Regions from separate parts of the Pseudomonas sp. 9.2(2024) genome, predicted to be linked through region 1. Evidence: predicted binding sites of a transcription regulator. Region 1 holds the regulator's gene; each other region holds the start of a gene.
The links. Region 1 encodes FliA, which starts transcription of late flagellar genes. Its sites were predicted from a motif close to CTAAAGTTTNNNNNNNNNNNGCCGNTAA; they were not measured.
Positions count from the first base shown of each region.

Region 2: a site for FliA is predicted at 2,802-2,829, ahead of ABFB52_RS24325 (methyl-accepting chemotaxis protein). Genes of this name have one in related genera too.
Region 3: a site for FliA is predicted at 4,016-4,043, ahead of ABFB52_RS02840 (methyl-accepting chemotaxis protein). Genes of this name have one in related genera too.

Region 1 covers NZ_CP155585.1:2,010,383-2,017,977, reverse strand. The annotation lists gene motD (flagellar motor protein MotD) at 1-313, opposite strand, end outside; gene ABFB52_RS09060 (flagellar motor protein) at 326-1,066, opposite strand; gene ABFB52_RS09055 (chemotaxis response regulator protein-glutamate methylesterase) at 1,066-2,202, opposite strand; gene ABFB52_RS09050 (chemotaxis protein CheA) at 2,252-4,522, opposite strand; gene ABFB52_RS09045 (protein phosphatase CheZ) at 4,562-5,350, opposite strand; gene ABFB52_RS09040 (chemotaxis response regulator CheY) at 5,369-5,740, opposite strand; gene fliA (RNA polymerase sigma factor FliA) at 5,908-6,648, opposite strand; gene fleN (flagellar synthesis regulator FleN) at 6,645-7,475, opposite strand; gene flhF (flagellar biosynthesis protein FlhF) at 7,589-7,595, opposite strand, start outside.
Region 2 covers NZ_CP155585.1:5,403,020-5,410,614, reverse strand. The annotation lists gene ABFB52_RS24330 (SOS response-associated peptidase) at 1-423, shown strand, start outside; gene ABFB52_RS24325 (methyl-accepting chemotaxis protein) at 625-2,766, opposite strand; gene ABFB52_RS24320 (M48 family metallopeptidase) at 3,030-3,848, shown strand; gene ABFB52_RS24315 (TMEM165/GDT1 family protein) at 3,893-4,477, opposite strand; yybP-ykoY riboswitch at 4,566-4,688, opposite strand; gene ABFB52_RS24310 (class I SAM-dependent methyltransferase) at 4,729-5,727, opposite strand; gene ABFB52_RS24305 (2-hydroxyacid dehydrogenase) at 5,761-6,726, opposite strand; gene ABFB52_RS24300 (LysE family transporter) at 6,818-7,447, shown strand.
Region 3 covers NZ_CP155585.1:630,809-638,403, reverse strand. The annotation lists gene ABFB52_RS02865 (HutD family protein) at 20-589, opposite strand; gene hutC (histidine utilization repressor) at 586-1,296, opposite strand; gene ABFB52_RS02855 (formimidoylglutamate deiminase) at 1,443-2,807, shown strand; gene ABFB52_RS02850 (lipocalin family protein) at 2,981-3,550, opposite strand; gene ABFB52_RS02845 (hypothetical protein) at 3,582-3,836, opposite strand; gene ABFB52_RS02840 (methyl-accepting chemotaxis protein) at 4,119-6,011, shown strand; gene ABFB52_RS02835 (DUF924 family protein) at 6,214-6,816, opposite strand; gene ABFB52_RS02830 (class 1 fructose-bisphosphatase) at 6,820-7,595, opposite strand, start outside.

The DNA of each region.
Region 1 (7,595 bases):
CGGCGATGCTTTTCAGCGGATCGCTGGCCCCGGCGATGCCGGCGTCAACCTGTTCGGCGTCCTTGACCAGCGGCTTGGCCGGGGTCACGGTCTTCGGTCGTTCTTCACCGATCGGGATCGGCTTGAGCGCGCGGTCGGAGTCGGTGAAGACCCCGATCAGCGCTTCGGAGATGATCTTGTACTTGCCTTCGTTGATCGACGAGATGGAGTACATCACCACGAAGAAGGCAAAGAGCAAGGTAATGAAGTCGGCGTAGGAAACCAGCCAACGTTCATGGTTTACGTGCTCTTGATGCTGGCGACGACGTGCCATGAGGTTAGTCCCTTAATCCATGAAGCCCTGAAGCTTCAACTCGATGGAGCGTGGGTTTTCACCTTCAGCGATCGACAAGATCCCTTCCAACAACATTTCGCGATAACGCGACTGTCGCAACGCGATTGACTTGAGCTTGGCGGCCACCGGCAACAGGATCAGGTTGGCACTGGCTACACCGTAGATGGTAGCGACGAACGCGACCGCGATACCGTTGCCCAGTTGCGACGGATCGGCCAGGTTGCCCATCACGTGGATCAGGCCCATCACCGCACCGATGATGCCGATGGTCGGCGCGTAGCCGCCCATGCTTTCAAACACTTTGGCTGCTTCGACATCGCGGGCTTCCTGGGTGTAGAAATCCACTTCGAGGATGCTGCGGATCGCTTCCGGCTCGGCGCCGTCGACCAGCAGTTGCAGGCCTTTGCGCGAGTAGGCATCAGGCTCGGCATCCGCCACGCCTTCCAGGCCCAGCAGGCCTTCCTTGCGGGCGGTGAGGCTCCAGTTGACCACGCGGTCGATACCGCCGGCCAGATCCACACGCGGCGGGAAAAAGATCCACGCCAGAATCTGCATGGCGCGCTTGAACGCGCTCATCGGCGATTGCAGCAGCGCGGCACCGACGGTGCCACCGAGCACAATCAGCGCCGCCGGGCCGTTGGCCAGCGCGCCGAGGTGACCACCTTCCAGGTAGTTGCCGCCGATGATGGCGACGAACGCCATGATGATCCCGATAAGGCTTAGAACATCCATCAGACGCATGCCTCGACGATGTGCTTGCCGATATCGTCCAGGCTGTACACCGCGTCGGCGAGGTCAGCTTTGACGATGGCCATCGGCATGCCGTAGATCACGCAACTGGCTTCGTCCTGAGCCCAGACCGTGCTGCCACCCTGCTTGAGCAGGCGTGCGCCTTCACGGCCGTCGGCGCCCATGCCGGTCAGTACCACCGCCAGAACTTTGTCACTGTAGGATTTGGCTGCAGAACCGAAGGTGATGTCCACGCACGGCTTGTAGTTCAGACGCTCGTCGCCCGGCAGGATTTTCACCGCGCCACGGCCATCGATCATCATCTGCTTGCCACCCGGCGCCAGCAGCGCCAGGCCCGGACGCAGGATGTCGCCATCCTCGGCTTCCTTGACGCTGATGCGGCACAGCTTGTCCAGACGTTCGGCGAAGGCCTTGGTGAAGGCTGCCGGCATGTGCTGGATCAGCACGATCGGTGCCGGGAAGTTGGCCGGCAACTGGGTCAGAACCCGTTGCAGCGCTACCGGGCCGCCGGTCGATGTACCAATCGCCACAAGCTTGTAGTTTTTGCGTTTCGGGGCCGGCGACGAAGCGCTGGCCGCTGGCGCGCGAGTCGGTGCAGGCGCAGGTGCCGGACGGGCCGGAGCACTGTGGCTGCCAAAGCTCGACGGCGCTGCTGCCGGAGTCGGCGCAGGTGCAGGTGTCGCGGCAGGCGCCGGCGCACTGTAGGCACTGAAACGACGGTTACTGCGCGAGATGCTGTGAACCTTCTCGCACAGCAGTTGCTTGACCTTCTCCGGATTGCGGGAGATGTCTTCGAAATTCTTCGGCAGGAAATCCACCGCGCCGGCATCCAGCGCATCCAGGGTGACCCGGGCGCCTTCGTGCGTCAGCGAGGAGAACATCAACACCGGGGTCGGGCAGCGCTGCATGATGTGCCGCACGGCCGTGATGCCATCCATCATCGGCATCTCGTAGTCCATGGTGATCACGTCCGGCTTGAGGGCCAGGGCCTGATCGATCGCCTCTTTACCGTTGGTTGCCGTGCCGACAACCTGGATGCTCGGATCCGCTGAAAGAATTTCCGAGACGCGGCGGCGGAAAAAACCCGAATCGTCCACCACCAGGACTTTGACTGCCATAAACACTCCATTAGGTGCGGCGGGACGTTGTCGCCCCGCCGCCCCGGATTCAAATACGCCGTGCGGCGTAACGCTTGAGCATGCTCGGAACATCGAGAATCAGTGCAATGCGGCCGTCACCGGTGATGGTGGCGCCGGACATGCCCGGAGTTCCCTGGAGCATCTTGCCCAATGGCTTGATGACCACTTCTTCCTGACCGACCAGTTGATCGACGACGAAGCCGATCCGCTGGGTGCCCACCGAAAGGATCACCACATGGCCTTCGCGCTGCTCTTCGTGAGCGGCAGAGCTGACCAGCCAGCGCTTGAGGTAGAACAATGGCAGCGCCTTGTCCCGCACGATCACCACTTCCTGGCCATCCACCACGTTGGTGGTCGACAGGTCGAGGTGGAAGATTTCGTTGACGTTCACCAGCGGGAACGCGAACGCCTGGTTGCCGAGCATCACCATCAGGGTCGGCATGATCGCCAGCGTCAGCGGCACCTTGATGACGATCTTCGAGCCCTGGCCCTTGGTCGAGTAGATGTTGATCGAACCGTTGAGCTGGGAAATCTTGGTCTTCACCACGTCCATGCCGACACCGCGGCCGGACACGTCGGAGATCTCGGTCTTGGTCGAGAAACCCGGGGCGAAAATCAGGTTGTAGCACTCGGTGTCGCTCAGGCGATCGGCGGCATCCTTGTCCATCACACCGCGTTTCACGGCGATGGCGCGCAGGACGTTCGGGTCCATGCCTTTGCCGTCGTCGGAGATCGACAGCAGGATGTGGTCGCCTTCCTGCTCGGCCGCCAGAATCACCTTGCCGCCACGGGCCTTGCCCGAAGCTTCACGTTCTTCCGGCGACTCGATGCCGTGGTCAACCGCGTTGCGCACCAAGTGGACCAGCGGGTCGGCCAGTGCCTCGACGAGGTTCTTGTCGAGGTCGGTCTCTTCGCCCACCAGTTCCAGGTTGATCTCTTTCTTGAGCTGGCGTGCCAGGTCGCGAACCAGACGCGGGAAGCGGCCGAAGACTTTCTTGATCGGCTGCATCCGGGTCTTCATGACCGCGGTCTGCAAGTCGGCGGTGACCACGTCGAGGTTCGACACGGCCTTCTGCATCGACTCGTCGCCGCTGTTCAAGCCCAGGCGCACCAGACGGTTACGCACCAGTACCAGCTCGCCGACCATGTTCATGATTTCGTCGAGACGTGCAGTGTCCACACGCACGGTGGTCTCGGCTTCGCTCGCCGGTTTTTCCGGTGGCGGCGTCGCCGGTGCACGGGCCGGAGCCGGTGCCGCAGCGGCAGCCGGTTTGGCCGGTTCGGCTTTCGGCTCAGGCGCTTTTGCAGCAGGTTTTGCCGCAGCGGCCGGGGCCTTCGCAGCAGGCGCTGCAACAGCAGAAGCATTGCCAGCCGTCACGACGGCACCGGTGGCGACGTCAGTGAACTTGCCTTTGCCATGCAGATCGTCGAGCAGCGATTCGAACTCGTGATCGCTGATCAGATCGCTACCGGCCGCAGCCGCTGCCGGAGCAGCCGTTGCAGGAACCGAAGCAATCGCCGACTCCAGCGCATCAACGGCAAAGTTGCCCTTGCCGTGCAACTGATCGAGCAAGGCCTCGAATTCGTCGTCGGTGATGTCCGAGCTGTCGCCCGCCGCCGGAGCAGCAGGTGCAGCGGCCGCCGGTGCCACGGCGTCGGCCGCGAACTGGCCTTTGCCATGCAACTGGTCGAGCAGCGACTCGAACTCGGCGTCGGTGATTTCATCGCTGGCCGCTTCGGTGGAAGCAGGTGCAGCGGCAGCCGCCGGGGCTTCGGCTTCGGCCTTGACGGCGTTCAGCGAGTCCAGCAACTGTTCAAATTCGTTATCGGTGATGTCACCCGAATCACCTTCGACGACCAGTTCTTCGATCATCTCGGCGACAGGCGAAGCCGGGGCTTCATCCGCCGATTGCGGTTCGGCCAGACGCGCCAGGGCGGCCAGCAGTTCCGGGGTGGCGGCGGTGATCGGGCTGCGATCGCGGACTTCGCTGAACATGCTGTTCACCGCGTCCAGCGCTTCGAGCACCACGTCCATCAGTTCTGCATCGACGCGTCGTTCACCCTTGCGCAGGATGTCGAACACGTTTTCGGCGATGTGACAGCACTCCACCAGCTCGTTGAGCTGAAGGAAGCCGGCGCCCCCTTTTACAGTGTGGAAACCGCGAAAAATTGCGTTGAGCAGATCTGCGTCATCCGGGCGGCTTTCCAGCTCGACCAGTTGTTCGGACAGTTGCTCAAGAATCTCGCCGGCCTCAACCAGGAAATCCTGAAGGATCTCTTCATCGGCGCCGAAGCTCATTAATGGGGTGCTCCTACAGGTCTAAAAACCCAAAAAAACTCAAAATCCAAGGCTGGATAGCAAATCGTCCACATCGTCCTGACCGGACACAACGTCTTCTCGTTTATCGGCATGAATCTGCGGACCTTCACCCTGCGAGAGATGTTTTTGTGGATCTTTTTCAGCAAGCATCGCCGCACGGTCATGTTCGATGCCCGCAAAGCGGTCCACCTGGCTGGCCATGAGCACGAGCTTGAGCAGGTTGCTTTCGACTTCGGTGACCAATTGGGTCACGCGCTTGATCACCTGGCCTGTGAGGTCCTGGTAATCCTGGGCGAGCAGAATGTCGTTCAGATTGCTCGACACCGCGCGGTTGTCCGCGCTGCTGCGTGCCAGAAAACCGTCGACCCGGCGCGCCAGTTCACGGAACTCTTCAGCCCCGACCTCACGGCGCATGAAGCGGCCCCAATCGGCGCTCAAGGCCTGGGCTTCGTCAGCCAGGCCATTGACCACAGGGGTCGCGCTTTCCACCAGATCCATGGTGCGGTTGGCGGCAGCTTCGGTCAGTTTGACCACGTAGCTCAGGCGCTCGGTAGCGTCGGTGATTTGCGACACTTCCTCAGCCTGCGGCATGTGCGGATCGATCTGGAAATTGACGATCGCACTGTGCAGTTCACGCGTGAGCTTGCCCACTTCCTGGTACAGGCCACGGTCACGGGTCTGATTGAGCTCATGGATCAGTTGCACAGCGTCGCCGAACTTGCCTTTTTCAAGGCTCTCGACCAGTTCGACCGCGTGTTTTTTCAGGGTCGACTCAAAATCGCCCTGTGAAGATTCGTTATGCTCCATAGCTCCCCCGCGCGTTCATCAGCCGATGCGTTCGAAAATCTTCTCGATTTTTTCTTTCAACGCCTGGGCCGTGAAAGGTTTGACCACGTAGCCGTTAACGCCGGCCTGGGCCGCTTCGATGATCTGCTCGCGCTTGGCTTCAGCGGTCACCATCAGCACTGGCAGGTGCTTGAGCTTTTCATCGGCACGCACGTGGCGCAGCAGGTCGATACCGGTCATGCCGGGCATGTTCCAGTCGGTCACCAGAAAGTCGATGCTGCCGCTGTTGAGTACCGGAATGGCAGTGGTGCCATCGTCGGCTTCAACGGTGTTGGTGAACCCCAGATCACGCAACAGGTTCTTGATGATCCGCCGCATCGTTGAGAAGTCATCAACGATGAGGATTTTCATGTCTTTGTTCAATTCGACCTCCAAGCAGTCTTAAACGCGCCCAGCACCTGGACGCGCCATTTCAATCAATCCGGCAAAACACTCGATGACTGTCTGGAGCACGACAGATCGAGACCGGTGCCGTTCACCACCGCACCAGCCTCGTTCGCAGTGTCCCCACACTGCCTTCAGCGCGCTCGCCACTCCCCCAAACGCCCCCGCAAGCGGGCCGCGCACTGGCTGTGTAACTGGCTGACCCGCGATTCACTGACGCCAAGGACTTCACCGATCTCCTTGAGGTTCAGCTCTTCGTCGTAGTACAGCGCCAACACCAGTCGCTCACGCTCCGGCAAATTGGCAATCGCGTCCGCCAGCGCGGCCTGGAAACGTTCGTCTTCCAGATCGCGCGACGGCTCCAGATGAGCACTGGCGCCATCCTCGTGCAGCCCTTCGTGTTCGCCGTCCTGCAACAGGTCGTCGAAACTGAACAGCCGGCTGCCCAGGGTGTCGTTCAAAATCCCGTAGTAATCGTCGAGACTCAATTGGAGTTCGGCCGCAACTTCGTGATCTTTAGCGTCACGGCCGGTTTTAGCTTCAATCGAGCGAATTGCGTCGCTGACCATACGGGTATTGCGGTGAACCGAGCGTGGCGCCCAGTCCCCCTTACGGACTTCATCGAGCATCGCACCGCGGATCCGGATGCCCGCGTACGTTTCAAAACTGGCGCCCTTGCTGGCGTCGTATTTGGTCGAGACTTCGAGCAGGCCGATCATCCCGGCCTGGATCAGGTCTTCGACCTGCACACTGGCCGGCAATCGCGCCAGCAAGTGGTAGGCGATGCGTTTGACCAGTGGCGCGTAACGCTCGATCAGCTCGTACTGCGCGTCACGCGCCGACTTCTTGTAGAAATTCATACCGCTGGCGGTCATAGCACAGGTCCTGCCGTTTGCTGCACGAGGCGCTCGACGAAAAATTCGAGGTGGCCGCGCGGGTTGGCGGGCAGCGGCCAGGTGTCGACCTTCTGTGCGATCGCCTTGAACGCCAGTGCGCACTTGGAACGCGGGAAGGCTTCATAGACCGCACGCTGCTTCTGCACCGCCTTGCGCACGCTTTCGTCGTAGGGCACCGCGCCGACGTATTGTAGGGCGACGTCGAGGAAGCGATCCGTGACCTTGGTCAACTTGGCGAACAGATTGCGACCTTCCTGCGGGCTCTGGGCCATGTTGGCCAGGACGCGGAAGCGATTCATGCCGTAATCGCGGTTCAGCAGTTTGATCAGCGCGTAGGCGTCGGTGATCGAGGTCGGCTCGTCACAGACCACCAGCAACACTTCCTGGGCTGCGCGAACGAAACTGACTACCGAGTCACCAATACCCGCAGCGGTGTCGATCACCAGTACGTCGAGATTGTCGCCGATGTCGCTGAACGCCTGAATCAGGCCGGCATGCTGGGCCGGGCTCAGGTGAACCATGCTCTGGGTGCCGGAAGCGGCCGGCACGATGCGGATTCCGCCGGGGCCTTGCAACAGCACGTCGCGCAGCTCGCAGCGGCCTTCGATCACGTCGGCCAGGGTGCGTTTGGGTGTGAGGCCCAGCAGAACGTCGACGTTCGCCAGCCCCAGGTCGGCGTCCAGCAGCATGACCCGACGGCCAAGCTCTGCCAGCGCCAGGGACAAGTTCACTGACACATTAGTCTTGCCGACGCCACCTTTGCCGCCGGTCACCGCGATCACCTGTACGGGATGCATGCTGCCCATGTTATTTCTTTACCTTGTCTTGCATAGACGGAGGCCACATTACTGGCTGCGCGTTCACAACCGGAACAATGCATGGCAGACCATCGATGTAGGTACAAAAACGGTTCATTACCTCAGCCA
Region 2 (7,595 bases), 2.9 Mb from region 1:
CCGGCCCATGCCAGGGCCGAAACCGTTGCCGAACAGCCGATGTTCCGCGAAGCCCTGCGCCTGCGCCGCTGCCTGCTGCCGGCCAACGGTTTTTACGAATGGCGCGGCAACGTACGCAAGCGGCCGTACTGGCTGACACCGGGGGAAGGGGCGTCGTTGTTTTTTGCGGCGATCTGGGAAGCGTATCCGGTGCAGGAACAGGTGTGGCTGAGCACGGCGGTGATCACTCAGTCAGCGGCCAGTCAGCGCCGGCCGTTGATTCTCGATGAGGCGGGGCAGGCGGCATGGCTTGATCCCGAGACGCCGCTGCATGTCCTGCAAGGTTTGCTCGCCAGCGAGCCCGCTGCCTTGCGCGAGCGGGTGCTGGCGAATCTGGTCAATGATCCGAAGCTCAACGGGCCGGAGTGTCTGACTCCGGCCTAGCAGCAGATCAAGAGCCCCCCTCACCCTAACCCTCTCCCGGAGGGAGAGGGGACTGACCGAGAGATATTGCAGTAATACACCGACTTGAAAGTTCTTTGCTGAATCCATAATCGACACTAATTACCAGGTCGATGTATGACGGAAGACAGCTCGGTCGGCTCCCTCTCCCTCCGGGAGAGGGCTGGGGTGAGGGGGTGGCTCTTAAACCTTGAACTGGTTGATCAACCGCCGCTGCTGCTCCGCCAGTTTGGTCAGATCGGCACTCGCCGAACTCGACTCATCCGCGCCACCGGCCACTTCATTGGCCACCTGACCGATATTGATCACGTTGCGGTTGATGTCATCGGCCACCGCGCTCTGTTCTTCGGCGGCGCTGGCGATCTGGGTGTTCATGTCGTTGATCACCGATACCGCCTGAGTAATGGTCTCCAGCGCCTCGGCTGCCTTGGCCGCGTGCTGCACGCTTTCGTCGGTACGATTCTGGCTGTCTTCCATGACCCGCACCACATCGCGGGTGCCCTGTTGCAGTTGCTGGATCATGCTCTGGATTTCTTCGGTGGCCTTCTGGGTTTTCTGCGCCAGGTTGCGCACTTCATCGGCCACCACCGCAAAACCGCGTCCTTGTTCACCGGCGCGGGCCGCTTCGATCGCCGCGTTGAGGGCCAGCAGGTTGGTCTGCTCGGCGATTCCGCGAATGGCGATCAGGATCGCGTTGATGTTTTCGCTGTCCTTGGCCAGGTTCTGCACCACGTCCACGGCCTTGCCGATTTCTACGGCCAGCACGCCGATCGAATTCGACGTGTCGCGCACGATCTGCATGCCCTGACTGGCGGCCTGATCGGCGTGGCTGGCGGCTTGTGCCGCTTGGGTCGCGTTGCGCGCCACGTCCTGCGCGGTGGCGGTCATTTCCTGCACGGCGGTGGCGACCTGATCGATCTCGGCCATCTGTTTCTGTATGCCGATATTGGTCCGGATCGCGATGTCGGCCGTGTGCTCCGAGGAATCGCTGACGCTCTGTACCGACGACACTACCTGCGTGATCATCCCCTGCAATTTGGCGAGGAAGGTATTGAAGCCTTTGGCGATTGAACCGAGTTCGTCATTGCGATCACTGGTCAAACGACGGGTCAGATCACCTTCGCCCTGGGCGATGTCATCGAGCATGGTCACCATTTGCTTCAGCGGACGGGCGATGCCGTGGCCCACCAGCCAGATCACCAGCAAGCCGAGACCGGCAATGATCAGACCGACCATGGCCATGCCGAAGGTGTCGGATTTGCGCTGGGCGTCGAGGTCACCTTGCAGCTTTTGCAGGTCGGCCATCACCGCGTCGAGCGGCAGTTGCAGCATCAGCGTCCAGCGCGCGTCGGTCTGGCCGATGCCGAACGGCAGGTACAACTCGATCCGGCCTTGCTCTTTATTGACGGTGTACGTCACTTCGCCGCGCTTGAGATTGGCCATGTTGGCAATCTGTTGGGCGTCGAGGATGTCGCTGACCTTCTCGCCGAATTTGCTCGGGTCCTTGGTGTAGGCGACGATCCGGCCGTTGCCGCCGATCAGGGCCATCTGTCCGGCGCCGCTGTACAGTTTCTGGTTGGCGCCCAGGAGCATTTCCTGGATGAAGTTCACCGACAGGTCGGCGCCGACGATGCCCTGGAACGCGCCGTTGAGCATGATCGGTTCAATAAAGGAGGCGAGCATGACGATCTTGTCGCCGACCTTGTACGGGGCCGGATCGATCACGCAGGATTTTTTGGTTTCCTTCGAGCACAGGTAGTACTCGCTGGCGCGCACGCCGGTGGACAGGACTTTCTGGTCGTCGACGTCCACCAGTTTGTCCAGACCGAGGGTGCCATCGTCGTTGCGGAACCACCACGGCAGGAAACGCCCGTTGGCGGCGTCGATACCGACCACGCTGGTGCCGACGTAGGCCGAATCGTTGTGGTCGAGTGCGTTCTTTTCCCAACCGATGTAGGTGCCGAGAATCTTCGGGTTCTTCTCGACGTTTTCCTTGATCAGGCTGATCAGTTGCTCACGGCTGACGGTCAGTCGCGGCTGGCCATCGGCGCCCGGCGTGCCGAGCAGGGCGTTGACGCGCACCAGCCCACCGGCAATCAGAAGCGGCGCTTCCAGTTCGCGCTGGATCTGGCTGACCTGGGTTTGTGCCAGCGAGGTCAGGCGCTGTTCGATGACTTGCTCGAACTGGGCCTGGGTCCGTTGCTGGACCATTTCCTGGGTGCGGGCACCGGAGAACAGCGCGTACAGCACCAGCGCGGCGACTACGCTGAGTACGATGGCGCCGGCCAGGGCGGCTACGGAAAACTGGATCGACTTGAACTTCATGGGAGCTCCGCACGCGAGAGGACGTCTGCGCTGCTGTATCGGCAGCCACTATTGCGCCATGAGGTAAAGGGGGAGTAATTGCAGCGCAATGTCGCAAATGGATCAGTGCGCGACGCAGTTGCAGCGGGCCTGGTGGCGGATGTGAATTTTTTCCTACAGGTCTGGCGGGAGTTTTCTGAAAGTAGATGCAACACGTCCATTGTATCTGGCGTCGATACAATTACCCGCCTAGGATACGCGACAGGTTTTCAGGGAGCTTTTGAATGAACAAGACATTGGTTGTAAGTGCACTGAGCGCAGCGCTGTTGCTGGCCGGTTGTCAGTCGGTCAACACCACCAGCGGCGGTGCCGTGGGCGTGGAGCGCAAGCAGTACATGTTCAGCATGCTGTCCTCGCAAGAGGTCGACCAGATGTATGCCCAGTCCTACCAGAAGACCGTGGGCGAGGCGTCCACCAAAGGCGTGCTGGACAAGACCAGCAACGATGCCAAACGCATTCAGGCCATCGCCAACCGGCTGATCGCCCAAGCACCGAATTTCCGTCCGGATTCGGCGCAGTGGAAATGGGAAGTGAATCTGATCAAGAGTGACGAGCTCAACGCCAACTGCGGTCCTGGCGGCAAGATCATTTTCTACACCGGGCTGATCGACAGCCTGAAACTTACCGACGATGAAATCGCCGCGGTCATGGGTCATGAAATCGCCCACGCCCTGCGCGAGCATGGTCGTGAAGCCATGTCCAAGGCCTATGGCATCGAAATGGCCAAGCAGGGTGCCGGTGCGTTGCTCGGCCTGGGTCAGGACAGCCTGGCGCTGGCCGACACTGTGGCCAACTACGGCATGACGCTGCCCAACAGCCGCGCCAACGAAAACGAGGCTGACCTGATCGGTCTGGAACTGGCAGCTCGTGCCGGCTACAACCCGAACGCCGCCATCACGTTGTGGAACAAGATGAGCAAGGCATCCGAAGGGGCCCCTCCGGAGTTCATGAGCACTCACCCGGCGTCGTCCAGCCGGATCGCTTCGCTGGAAGCGGCAATTCCGAAGGTCATGCCGCTTTACGAGAAAGCGCCCAAGTCCTGAAACCATGATCGCTCCCGCACTCGGTGCGGGAGCGATCTGCCGGATCAAACCCAGCCGCTGCTCTGCGTCGCCTTGTACACCGCGACGATCGCCAGGATCAGGAACGCCGAGGCGGCCAATCGACGGATCAGGGTCAACGGCAGTTTCTCCGCCGCAAAATTACCCGCCAGTACCACCGGCACGTTGGCAATCAGCATCCCCGCCGTCGTACCGATAATCACCAGCCACAGCTCCGGGTATTGCGCGGCCAGCATCACGGTGGCGATCTGAGTCTTGTCGCCGATTTCCGCGAGGAAGAACGCAATCAGCGTGGTCAGGAATGGCCCGAACTTGCGGGCGGTGCTGGCTTCATCGTCGTCCATCTTGTCCGGTACCAGCGTCCACAGGGCGGTAGCGGCGAAGCTCGCGGCGAGAATCCAGTGCAGGACGGAATCGGAGAAGAAGCTGCCGAACCAGGCGCCGACCGCACCGGCTGCCGCGTGGTTGGCCAGGGTCGCAGCGACGATACCGGCAATGATCGGCCAGGGTTTGCGGAAGCGAGCGGCGAGAATCAGCGCGAGCAGTTGCGTCTTGTCGCCGATTTCGGCCAAGGCAACGATTGCGGTGGGAACGAGTAACGAGTCCAGCATCAGGATTTCCTAAGGGGCGGGTCGACACGGCTATGACACGTACAGCCTTCCCGCCCCGGGTAAGGTGTGCGTGTCATAGGTCTTGTCAAACCCTGCGATCCGTCTGCTGCGGACGCTTGGGTCGCATACGCCATGATCTGAGGATCAAGTATGTTGACGTATGCCGGACGAGCTTGGCGCTCGTGGGAGACTACTCCCCTAGGACGGAGCGGATTCTGCCTAGGCAGAACCCATTCGGCAAGTGCTAATTTTCAGCCGCGCTTGGCCCGGTAAATCCGGAAACCATTGCCTTCGGCCTTGATCGCGCAGACCCCGAGATGCTCTTCGATCAACGGTTGATACTTCAGGAAACTGTTGGCAACCAGGCGAAGTTCGCCGCCGTTTTTCAGATGTTTGGCTGCTTTTCGCAGCAAGTTCTCGGTGGCGAAATAATCGGTGTGCACGCCGACGTGGAATGGCGGGTTGCTCAGAATCGCGTTCAAACCCATCGGCGCGGCGTCGATGCCGTCACCGGTCAGTACCTCGGCTTCCAGACCGTTGGCCGCCAGGGTCAGCCGGCTGCTGGCGGCGGCGAAGGCATCAACGTCGAGCAACGTGACCTGATTGTGCGGGTAACGACGCTTTACCGCCGCACCGAGTACGCCGGCGCCGCAACCGAAGTCCAGCAGATGACCGCTTGGCAGTTTGTCCAGGTGCTCCAGCAGCAGGGCGCTGCCGCGATCCAGTCGGCCGTGGCTGAACACGCCCGGCAGGCTGATGACTTTCAACGGGCCTTCGGCCAGCGGCAGTTCGTAGGTCTGCGCCAGGCTTTCCAGCGGTTTGGCTTGCGGGGCGTTGGCCACGGTCACTTGCCACAACTGGCAATGGCGTGCGCTGTCGAGCTTGCGCGGCTTGCCGAACGGGTTGAGCTGTTTGGAAGCGCCTTCGATACCGCTGCGTTTTTCCCCGACCAGATACACCTCACGCCCGGCCAGGCGCGAAGCCACGGCGTTGAGGATGTAATCGGTCAGGTCCTTGGCCTTGGGCAGGAACACCACGGCGTTGGTGAATTCGCGTTCCGGGACGTTCACGCCAAAATGGCTGCGGCCTGCGAAGCGGGCTTCGAGTGCGGCCTGATCGCCGGCGTGCCAGCACCAGCCAAACGCATCGGGCAGGCGCCCCAGCAGATCATCGGCAGGCAAACCGGCCAGCAACACCGAACCCTGGAATAACTCGGCCTGACGAAGCAGTACTTCACTGCGCGGATCCATAACTGCTCCTGTGAAAAAAAGTGCCGCAGTTTATCAACTGACGACCCGCAGCGCCTTACCGCTGAAGAACGCCTGGGTGTTTTCCACCAGTTGGCCGACGATACGCTGCCGCGCTTCGCGGCTGCCCCAGGCGTTGTGCGGGGTGACGATCAGGCGCGGGATGTCGGCAGCCAGCAGCGGATTGCCGTTGGTCGGTGGTTCGACGCTCAGTACATCGGTGGCCGCGCCGCCCAGATGACCGCTGCGCAAGGCGTCGGCCAGGGCCTGTTCGTCGATCAGCCCGCCCCGGGCGGTGTTGACCACGAACGCGCCGGGTTTCATCGAGGCGAGTTCGCGGGCGCCGATGAAATGCCGGGTGTGTTCGTTGAGTGGGCAGTGCAGGGTGAGGGCGTCGATCTGCGGCAACAGTTCTTCCAGCGGCAGACGATCCGGACGGGCCGGGCGCCCCGGAATCTGTCCCAGCAACACGCGCATGCCAAAGGCTTCGGCCAGACGCGCGACCGCGCCGCCGAGTTCGCCGTGACCGAGCAAACCCAGGGTTTTGCCTTCCAGTTCGACGATCGGGTAATCCAGCAGGCAGAACTGTTTCGCCTGTTGCCAGCGGCCTTCGCCGACGGCTTTTTGATAATCGGCCAGGCGTGTGGCGAGGTTGAGCAACAGCATGATCGTGTGTTGCGCCACCGACGGCGTGCCGTAACCCTGGCAGTTGCACACCGTGATGCCGTGGGCGCGGGCGGCGGCCAGATCGACGTTGTTGGTGCCGGTGGCGGTGATCAGGATCAGCTTCAACTGTGGGTTGGCGGCCATGGCGGCGGCGTCGATGAGGATCTTGTTGCTGATTGCCACGGTCGCACCTTGCAGGCGTTCGCTCACTTGCGCAGGCAGCGTCTGGGCGAACAGTTGCAGGTCGCTGAAGCAGTCACGCAAAGGGCTCAGATCGAGATCGCCAAGATCCAGCGACGGGTGATCGAGGAATACGGCGCGGTGGGCGTTCGTCATCAACTGTACCTGTTGTGCTTTGAAGGGAAGGCGTAATCTGCCGAGCCTACCAGATGAAACAACTCGTTACGCTTGGCCGAAAGGAGCCCCCATGTACTGGACCGAATTCTTGACCGTTGCCCTGATCCACCTGTTGGCCGTCGCCAGCCCCGGTCCTGATTTCGCCGTGGTGGTGCGCGAAAGCGTGACCCACGGGCGACGCGCGGGGACCTGGACCGCGTTGGGCGTGGGCACGGCGATTTTCCTGCACGTGGGTTATTCGCTGCTGGGAATCGGGCTGATCGTTTCCCAATCGATCGTATTGTTTAATGCCTTGAAATGGGCGGCCGCCGCGTACCTGCTTTACATCGGCTTCAAGGCTTTGCGTGCGCTACCGGCGAAAACCGTGACCGACGACCTGCACAAAGAAGCTGGCGAGCGCACCGCTCGGGGCGCCTTCACCTCAGGCTTCGTGACCAACGGTCTGAACCCGAAAGCCACGCTGTTCTTCCTGTCGCTGTTCACCGTGGTGATCAACCCGCACACCCCGCTGACAGTCCAGGCCGGTTACGGCATTTATCTCGCCGTCGCGACCGCCACCTGGTTCTGCCTGGTGGCCATGCTGTTCAGCCAGCAGCGCGTGCGCGCCGGTTTCGCCCGCATGGGCCACTGGTTCGACCGCACCATGGGCGCGGTGCTGATCGCCATCGGCGTGAAACTCGCGTTCACCGAGATGCATTGATCCTTCTGGGCTGTCATCTGTTTCGGCAAATGCTGGCGCAAAGCTAGCATTTGTACGGCTCTGCAAATCATTCCTTTGGCTGATTTGACTGACGTATAACGGTTCTAGAGTACGAAACTCCAAAGCCAACACCGTGCAGTCAGAAAAG
Region 3 (7,595 bases), 1.4 Mb from region 1:
CACAGAGCGTGTGAAGGAATCAGCGTGAGGACAGTTCGATCACGCAGCAGCCGGCATTGACGGCAATCTCGGTCAGCCCGGTGTTACCGTCCAGTTGCAGGCAGTCATGGCGGCCGAGTTGCGAGGCGCTGTCACCGACCGTGACCTCCAGCAGTTCACTGACGCTGAAGACCAGCACGGTGCTCGCCGAACTGAAAAACCGCTGTTCGCCGTCCAGCCATTGCAGGCGTGCGCTGTAACGCTGGGGTGAGTAGATCAGGTTGAAGTCGCGGATTGCGCCACCGAGCAAGGTGCAGGACACCTGGCTCTCGCCGCTGAAGGCAAACGGGTCGAGGGGTAACAACGGCCGGGTATCGTCGCCATCGACACACAGGGTCATGCCGTCGCCCTGCAATACCGTGATCACTCGCTGGTAACCGGCGAAGGTCGAAAAGCCGCCGGATTCGGCGATGTCGGCAATCGACAGACGCCAGCCAAAACCGTCGAGACCGGCGCTGGCGTCACGGGTGATTTCCTCGGTGCTGCCGCCGCCGTTTTTCCACGGCATGCGCGGGTAGCCTTCGGCGCGTAATACCTTCAACTCTTTCATTTATGAAACCGACCTTCCAGACGATGACGAGAACCGGGGTGGATCAGGCGCGCCGCCGTCACCGGCTGACGACCCGACCACGTACGACGGCGGATCAGCAGGCACGGCTCGCCTTTTTCGATCTGCAGCAATTTGCATTCGGACGCTTCGGCAAGGATCGCTTCGACCACGTGCTCGCCTTCGGTCAGCGGCGCGACCTGGTTCAGATAGGCGTAAGGCGTTTGCAGGGTGAAGTCCTGCTTGAGGTATTCCGGGGCGACCAACGCGTTGACGAAACGGTCTTCGATCTGCACCGGAATGTCGTTTTCGTAATGCACGATCAGCGAGTGAAAGACCTTCTGCCCTTCGCGCATGTCCAGCGCCAGCGCACGTTCGGAACCGGCGGCCTCTTCTTCCAGTGTGATGACCTGACAGGTGTGGCGATGGCCACGGGAGGCGATTTCGTCCGCGATGTTGTGCACTTCGAACAGCGCCGACTGGCTCTTCGGTTCGGCGACAAAAGTGCCGACGCCTTGCATGCGCACCAGCAGACCGTCGGCGGTCATTTCCCGCAGCGCGCGGTTGATGGTCATGCGGCTGAAACCCAACTGGCTGACCAGCTCGCTTTCCGACGGCACGCGGTAATGCGGCGGCCAGTTACCGCTGTCGATCTGCTGGGTGATCATCTGTTTGACGCGGGCGTACAAGGGCGCCGGACTGTCGCCCATGTTCGCGGCCAACGGGGAGACTGGAGGCGGAGTCGGCACGGTGGATCCCTGTTCATTGGATGAAAGTTGCTAGCTTGCCGGAGTTTACCGGGCAGGCAAACGTCTGTATATGTATATACAAATAACACACGATGGGGTGCTGAACCATGTCCGCCTTCTTTGCCGAACGCGCGCTGCTGCCTAACGGATGGGCCAACAATGTACGTCTCGAGGTCAGCGCCGATGGCGTGCTGACCCGAATCCAGGCCGATTCCACCGCAGATGGCGCCGAACGGCTGAGCGGTCCGCTGCTGCCGGGGATGCCGAATCTGCACTCCCACGCGTTTCAGCGAGCGATGGCGGGACTGGCGGAAGTGGCCGGCAATCCCAACGACAGTTTCTGGACCTGGCGCGATCTGATGTACCGGCTCGTCGGAAAAATCAGCCCCGACCAGCTCGGTGTGATTGCCCGTCAGCTGTACATCGAAATGCTCAAGGCCGGTTACACCTCGGTCGCCGAATTCCATTACGTCCACCACGATCACAACGGCCAGCCATACGCCGACCCGGCCGAACTGGCGTTACGCATCAGCCAGGCGGCCAGCTCGGCCGGCATCGGCCTGACCTTGCTGCCCGTGCTCTACAGCCACAGCGGTTTCGGTGGCCAGACCCCGAACGAAGGCCAGCGCCGCTTCATCAACAGCACCGAAAATTACCTGAATCTGCAATCGCGTCTGCAACCCCTGCTGGCGCAGCAAAAGGCGCAGTCGCTGGGCCTGTGCTTCCACTCGTTGCGCGCGGTCACGCCGCAGCAGATCAGCGAAGTGCTGGCGGCCAGCGACCAGCAATGCCCGGTGCACATCCACATCGCCGAGCAGCAGAAGGAAGTCGATGACTGCCTGAGCTGGAGCGGTCGTCGTCCGCTGCAATGGCTGTACGAAAACACCGAAGTCGATCAGCGCTGGTGCCTGGTGCACGCGACCCACGCCAATCCGGAAGAAGTCACGCTGATGGCCAAAAGTCGCGCCATCGCCGGCCTGTGCCTGACCACCGAGGCCAACCTCGGCGACGGGATTTTCCCGGCGGTGGATTTCATCGCTCAGGGCGGGCGCATGGGAATTGGTTCCGACAGCCATGTGTCGTTGAGCGTGGTAGAGGAATTGCGTTGGCTGGAATACGGCCAGCGTCTGCGCGATCAGCGACGCAATCGCTTGTATGGCGCGGATCAGCCGATGGTCGGCCGTACGCTGTATGACGCGGCGCTGGACGGTGGCGCTCAGGCGCTGGGCCAGCCGATCGGCGCGCTGGAAGTCGGCAAGCGTGCCGACTGGATTGTGCTCGATGGCAGCGATCCCTATCTGGCCACGGCCAGCGGTGACGGGATTCTCAATCGCTGGCTGTTTGCCGGTGGCGATCGCCAGGTGCGCGACGTGCTGGTCAACGGTCAGTGGGTCGTGCGCGAGGGGCGACATGCCGGGGAAGAGGACAGCAATCGCGCCTTTACCCAGGTCCTGCGAGACCTTTTGGGCTGACACAAAAAAACCTGTGGGATTGTCCTCCACAGGTTTTTTTCACCTCTGTTACTGATCGTTCCCACGCTCTGCGTGGGAATGCAGCCCGGGACGCTCCGCGTCCCAAAAGCGGACGCAGAGCGTCCATTGAGGCATTCCCACGCGGAGCGTGGGAACGATCAGAACAGGAGAAGTCAGTTGGACGTCTTGGCCATCTGCTGATCCGAAGTACGCCAGATCAGGCGCGTGGTGTCATAACCCTGCTGACGCGCCTTGCTCAGCAGTTCCTCACGCACCACACCGTTGACGGTCGGCGTGCGGGACAACAGCCACAGGTAGCGACGACTCGGGTCGCCCACGAGGGCGGTCTTGTAGTCATCGCTGACGTACAGCACCCAGTATTGACCCTTCGCCACACCCGGAATCAGACGCGAGAACCAGGTATCAAATTCGACCCACAGCTTGTCGGTCTTGCCCGGCACCTGTGGATAAGCCGTGCCTTTGACTTCTTCCCACGTCCAGTCCGCCGTCAGGCAGCGGTTGTACACCGCGATATTGCCGTCGGGCTTTAGGGAATAACGGGCTTCGGATTGCGCGCAGTTGCGCTGGAAATACATCGGCAGACGCGCCAGTTCGTACCAGGTGCCCTGGTAACGCTTGAGATTGACACTGTTGACCGTCTTCGGCGCCAGCGGATCTTCACCGGACGTGGCGCAGCCGGCCAATACCAGGCCGGCCAAAAGGACAAGCAATAACCGCTTCATTGTTTTTCTCCCGTGGGCGCGTAGCCCCGGTTTACTTCAGGCCTTGGCCGGAAAACATCAGCACTTTGTCACCGGCGTACTGCACGCTGATAAAGCTGTTCTTGTCGCCCCAGGTGCAACTGGACATGCCGAGCGCGCCCGAGCAATCGGTGGGCTTGCCAAGCAGCGTCTCCACTTCGGCCTTGGCCATGCCGGCCGAGAGCTTCGAATAGTTTTCCTGATTGACCTTGCTGCATGCGGCCAACAGCACGCAAAACGACAGAAGGGCGATAGATCGCAGCGACATGGTGTAACTCCTGGAACGGAAGGGGGATGGCATGGCGCCAACCAGAAGCTTAGAAGAGAAAACCCCTGTCTGGTTCCCTGGGAGGATGGCTATTTGTTAGCCCGCTCGTCCGTCTTTCGCCGGTAAATCAGACAGTTTGTAAGGCTATCGAGCATTTCGTCGCTTTTAGCAAAAAGCGCCTAATCTTTGGCGCGCGGCGGTCGAAATAAGAGCAGCGCAAAGCCCCAGAGTGTGGCAAATTGCCACCCTTTCTTGACCAGCCCCTTCGCGGTAGCTCACTTAATGACCAGAAACATGAAATTCAGCCACAAGATCTTGTTGGCTGCCGCCCTCGTGGTGGCCGTTGCGTTCGCCTGTTTCATTTTGTTCAACGACTATCGCCAGCGCGAAGCCCTGCAAAGCAGCACCGAAGCGTCGATGCAGGAACTGGGCAGCCTGACCACCAGCAACATCCAGACCTGGCTGGAAAGCCGCATCCAGTTGCTGCAATCGATGGCGCAACAGGTTGTCGCCGACGGCAACGCCCCGGCCAGCCTGAAACGCATCATCGACCTGCCCGCCTACACCGGCAATTTCCAGCTCAGCTACTTCGGCGGCGCCGACGGCGTGATGTTCTCGGTCCCGGCCGGCAACCGCGCGCCGGATTACGATCCGCGCGCCCGTGGCTGGTACAAGGCGGCCAACGCTGCGCAACAGACCATCGTCACCGAACCGTACATCGCCGCCTCGTCGGGCAAACTGGTGATCACCGTCGCTACCCCGGTGCAGCGCCAGGGCCAGATGATCGGTGTGGCCGGCGCCGACATTGATCTGTCCAGCGTCAGCGCGATCATCAACTCGCTGAACTTCGGCGGCCACGGTCACGCGTTCATCGTCGGCGCCGACGGCAAGATCCTGATCCACCCGGACAGCAAACTGGTGCTCAAGACTCTGGCCGAGGCCTATCCCAACGGTGCGCCGAAAGTCAGCCCGGGCCTGAAAGAAGTCGAGTTCGACGGCAAGACCCAGTTGATCTCCTTCACCCACGTCAACGGCGTGCCGTCGGCCGACTGGTACGTGGCGCTGGTGCTGGACAAGGACACCGCGTTCTCGATGCTCAGCGAATTCCGCACCTCGGCGCTGATCGCCATGGTCATTGCCGTGGTGATCATCATCGCCCTGCTCGGCATGCTGATCCGCGTGCTGATGCAGCCGCTGCTCACCATGGGCCGCGCCATGCACGACATCGCCGAAGGCGAAGGTGACCTGACCAAACGCCTGACCATCCACGGCCATGATGAATTCGGTGCGCTGGGGCTGTCGTTCAACCGTTTCGTCGAGCGCATCCACACCTCGATCCGCGAAGTCTCCTCGGCCACCGGCCAGGTCAACGAAGTCGCCCTGCGCGTGGTCGCGGCGTCCAACTCGTCGATGTTCAACTCCGACCAGCAGGCCTCGCGCACCAACAGCGTGGCCGCCGCGATCAACCAGCTCGGCGCCGCCGCCCAGGAAATCGCCCAGAACGCTGCCCTCGCCTCGCAACACTCAAGCGACGCGCGCAGCCTGGCCGAAGACGGCCAGCAGGTTGTGGATAAAACCATCCACGCGATGCAGCAGCTGTCGGCGAAGATCAGCGACTCCTGCGGCAACATCGAAACCCTGAACAGCAACACCGTGAACATCGGGCAGATTCTGGAAGTGATCACCAGCATCTCCCAGCAGACCAACCTGCTGGCGCTCAACGCCGCCATCGAAGCGGCCCGTGCCGGTGAAGCCGGTCGCGGATTCGCCGTGGTCGCCGACGAAGTGCGCAACCTGGCACACCGCACCCAGGATTCGGCGCAGCAAGTGCAGAAGATGATTGAAGAGCTGCAAGTCGGCGCGCGTCAGGCGGTCGGCATCATGACCGAGAGCCAGCGTGAGAGCGAAAGCAGCGTCGGCATCGCCAACCAGGCCGGCGAACGTCTGGGCAGCGTGACCCAGCGCATCGGCGAGATCGACGGCATGAACCAGTCGGTGGCGACGGCGACTGAAGAGCAGACGGCGGTGGTCGAGTCGATCAACGTCGATATCAACGAGATCAACACGCTGAACCAGGAAGGCGTGGAGAACTTGCAGGCGACGTTGCGGGCTTGTGCGGATCTGGAGCAGCAGGCTGCTCGGCTGAAGCAGTTGGTGGGTAGCTTCAGAATCTGAAGATCAAGAGCTTACCCCCTCACCCCAACCCTCTCCCCCAAGGGGGCGAGGGGAAAGGGAGCCGATCTCTGTCGCTTTCCAGACCTGAGTTCAACTCGGTATTTCAAGTCAGCGTAACTCGAACATCCAACTCGGTCAGTCCCCTCTCCCTCCGGGAGAGGGTTAGGGTGAGGGCTGGTTTTTGAGGTTGCCGAAAATCGCCCTAAAACCGCGACCCCGGCTCTTTCAAAAACGCCAACTCCTCAACCGTAGACTCCCGCCCCAACACCGCATTGCGATGCGGAAACCGCCCAAACCGCGCAATCACCCGCTGATGCCGCTCGGCATAATCCAGGTTGTCGGCAAACACCCCGCGCTCCGCTTCCGGCTGTTCCGCCACCAGCTCGATGAATCGGGAGACCGCTTCATTCTGCACCGCGAGGTTTTCGCAGTGTTCGAAGACGAGGTAGATGAAGAGTCGCTGGATCGGTTTCAACTGCCGATCGAAGTCTGCGGCAATCCCCTGAGCCACCAGTTTCTGTGCCCGTAGATCACCGGAAAAAGCCTTGGGCGTATCGCGAAAAATCATTCGCGGGAGTTGGTCGAGCAACAGCACCACCGCCAGCCAGCCTTCGGGACGTTGCGTCCACTCGGTCAATTCGCCAGCGAGAGCCTGATCGACAAAGACCCCGAAACGCTCACGCGCTTCGAGGTCCTGGCTGCCTTTCTTGCCGAACCACAACTTGCCCTGTTGCGCCGAAACTTCAGTGGCTGATTCGGCATGACCGAACCACCAATCGAGCAACGGCTGCCAGGGCGCGTTCATGGTTTATTCCTTGTGGTAAGCCGTGGCGCGGGCGACTTCTTCTTTCGAGCCGAGGAACACCGCTACGCGCTGGTGCAGGCCTTCAGGCTTGATGTCGAGAATGCGCTGGTGACCGTCGGTGGAAGCGCCGCCCGCCTGTTCCACCAGGAACGACATCGGGTTGGCTTCGTACATCAGGCGCAGCTTGCCTGGCTTGGACGGCTCGCGGCTGTCGCGCGGGTACATGAACAGACCGCCACGGGTCAGGATGCGGTGCACGTCGGCAACCATCGCCGCAACCCAACGCATGTTGTAGTTCTTTTTCAGCGGGCCTTCTTCACCGGCCAGCAGTTCCGAAACATAGCGTTGTACCGGAGCTTCCCAGTGGCGCTGGTTGGACATGTTGATGGCGAATTCCTGGGTGGATTCAGGAATGGTGATGTCTTCGTGGGTCAGGACGAAGCTGCCCATTTCGCGGTCCAGGGTGAAGCCTTTGACACCGTGGCCCAGGGTCAGCACCAGCATGGTTTGCGGGCCGTAGATCGCATAACCGGCGGCAACTTGCTGAGTGCCTGGCTGCAGGAAGGCCTTTTCATCCAGGGCTTCGTTCTGGCTCAGGTATTCGTTCGGGCAACGCAGCACGGAGAAGATGGTGCCGACCGGGGCGTTGATGTCGATGTTCGACGAACCGTCCAGCGGGTCGAATACCAACAGGTAGGCGCCTTTCGGGTATTTGCCCGGGATCTGGTAGGCGTTGTCCATTTCTTCGGACGCCATGCCGGCCAGGTGACCGCCCCACT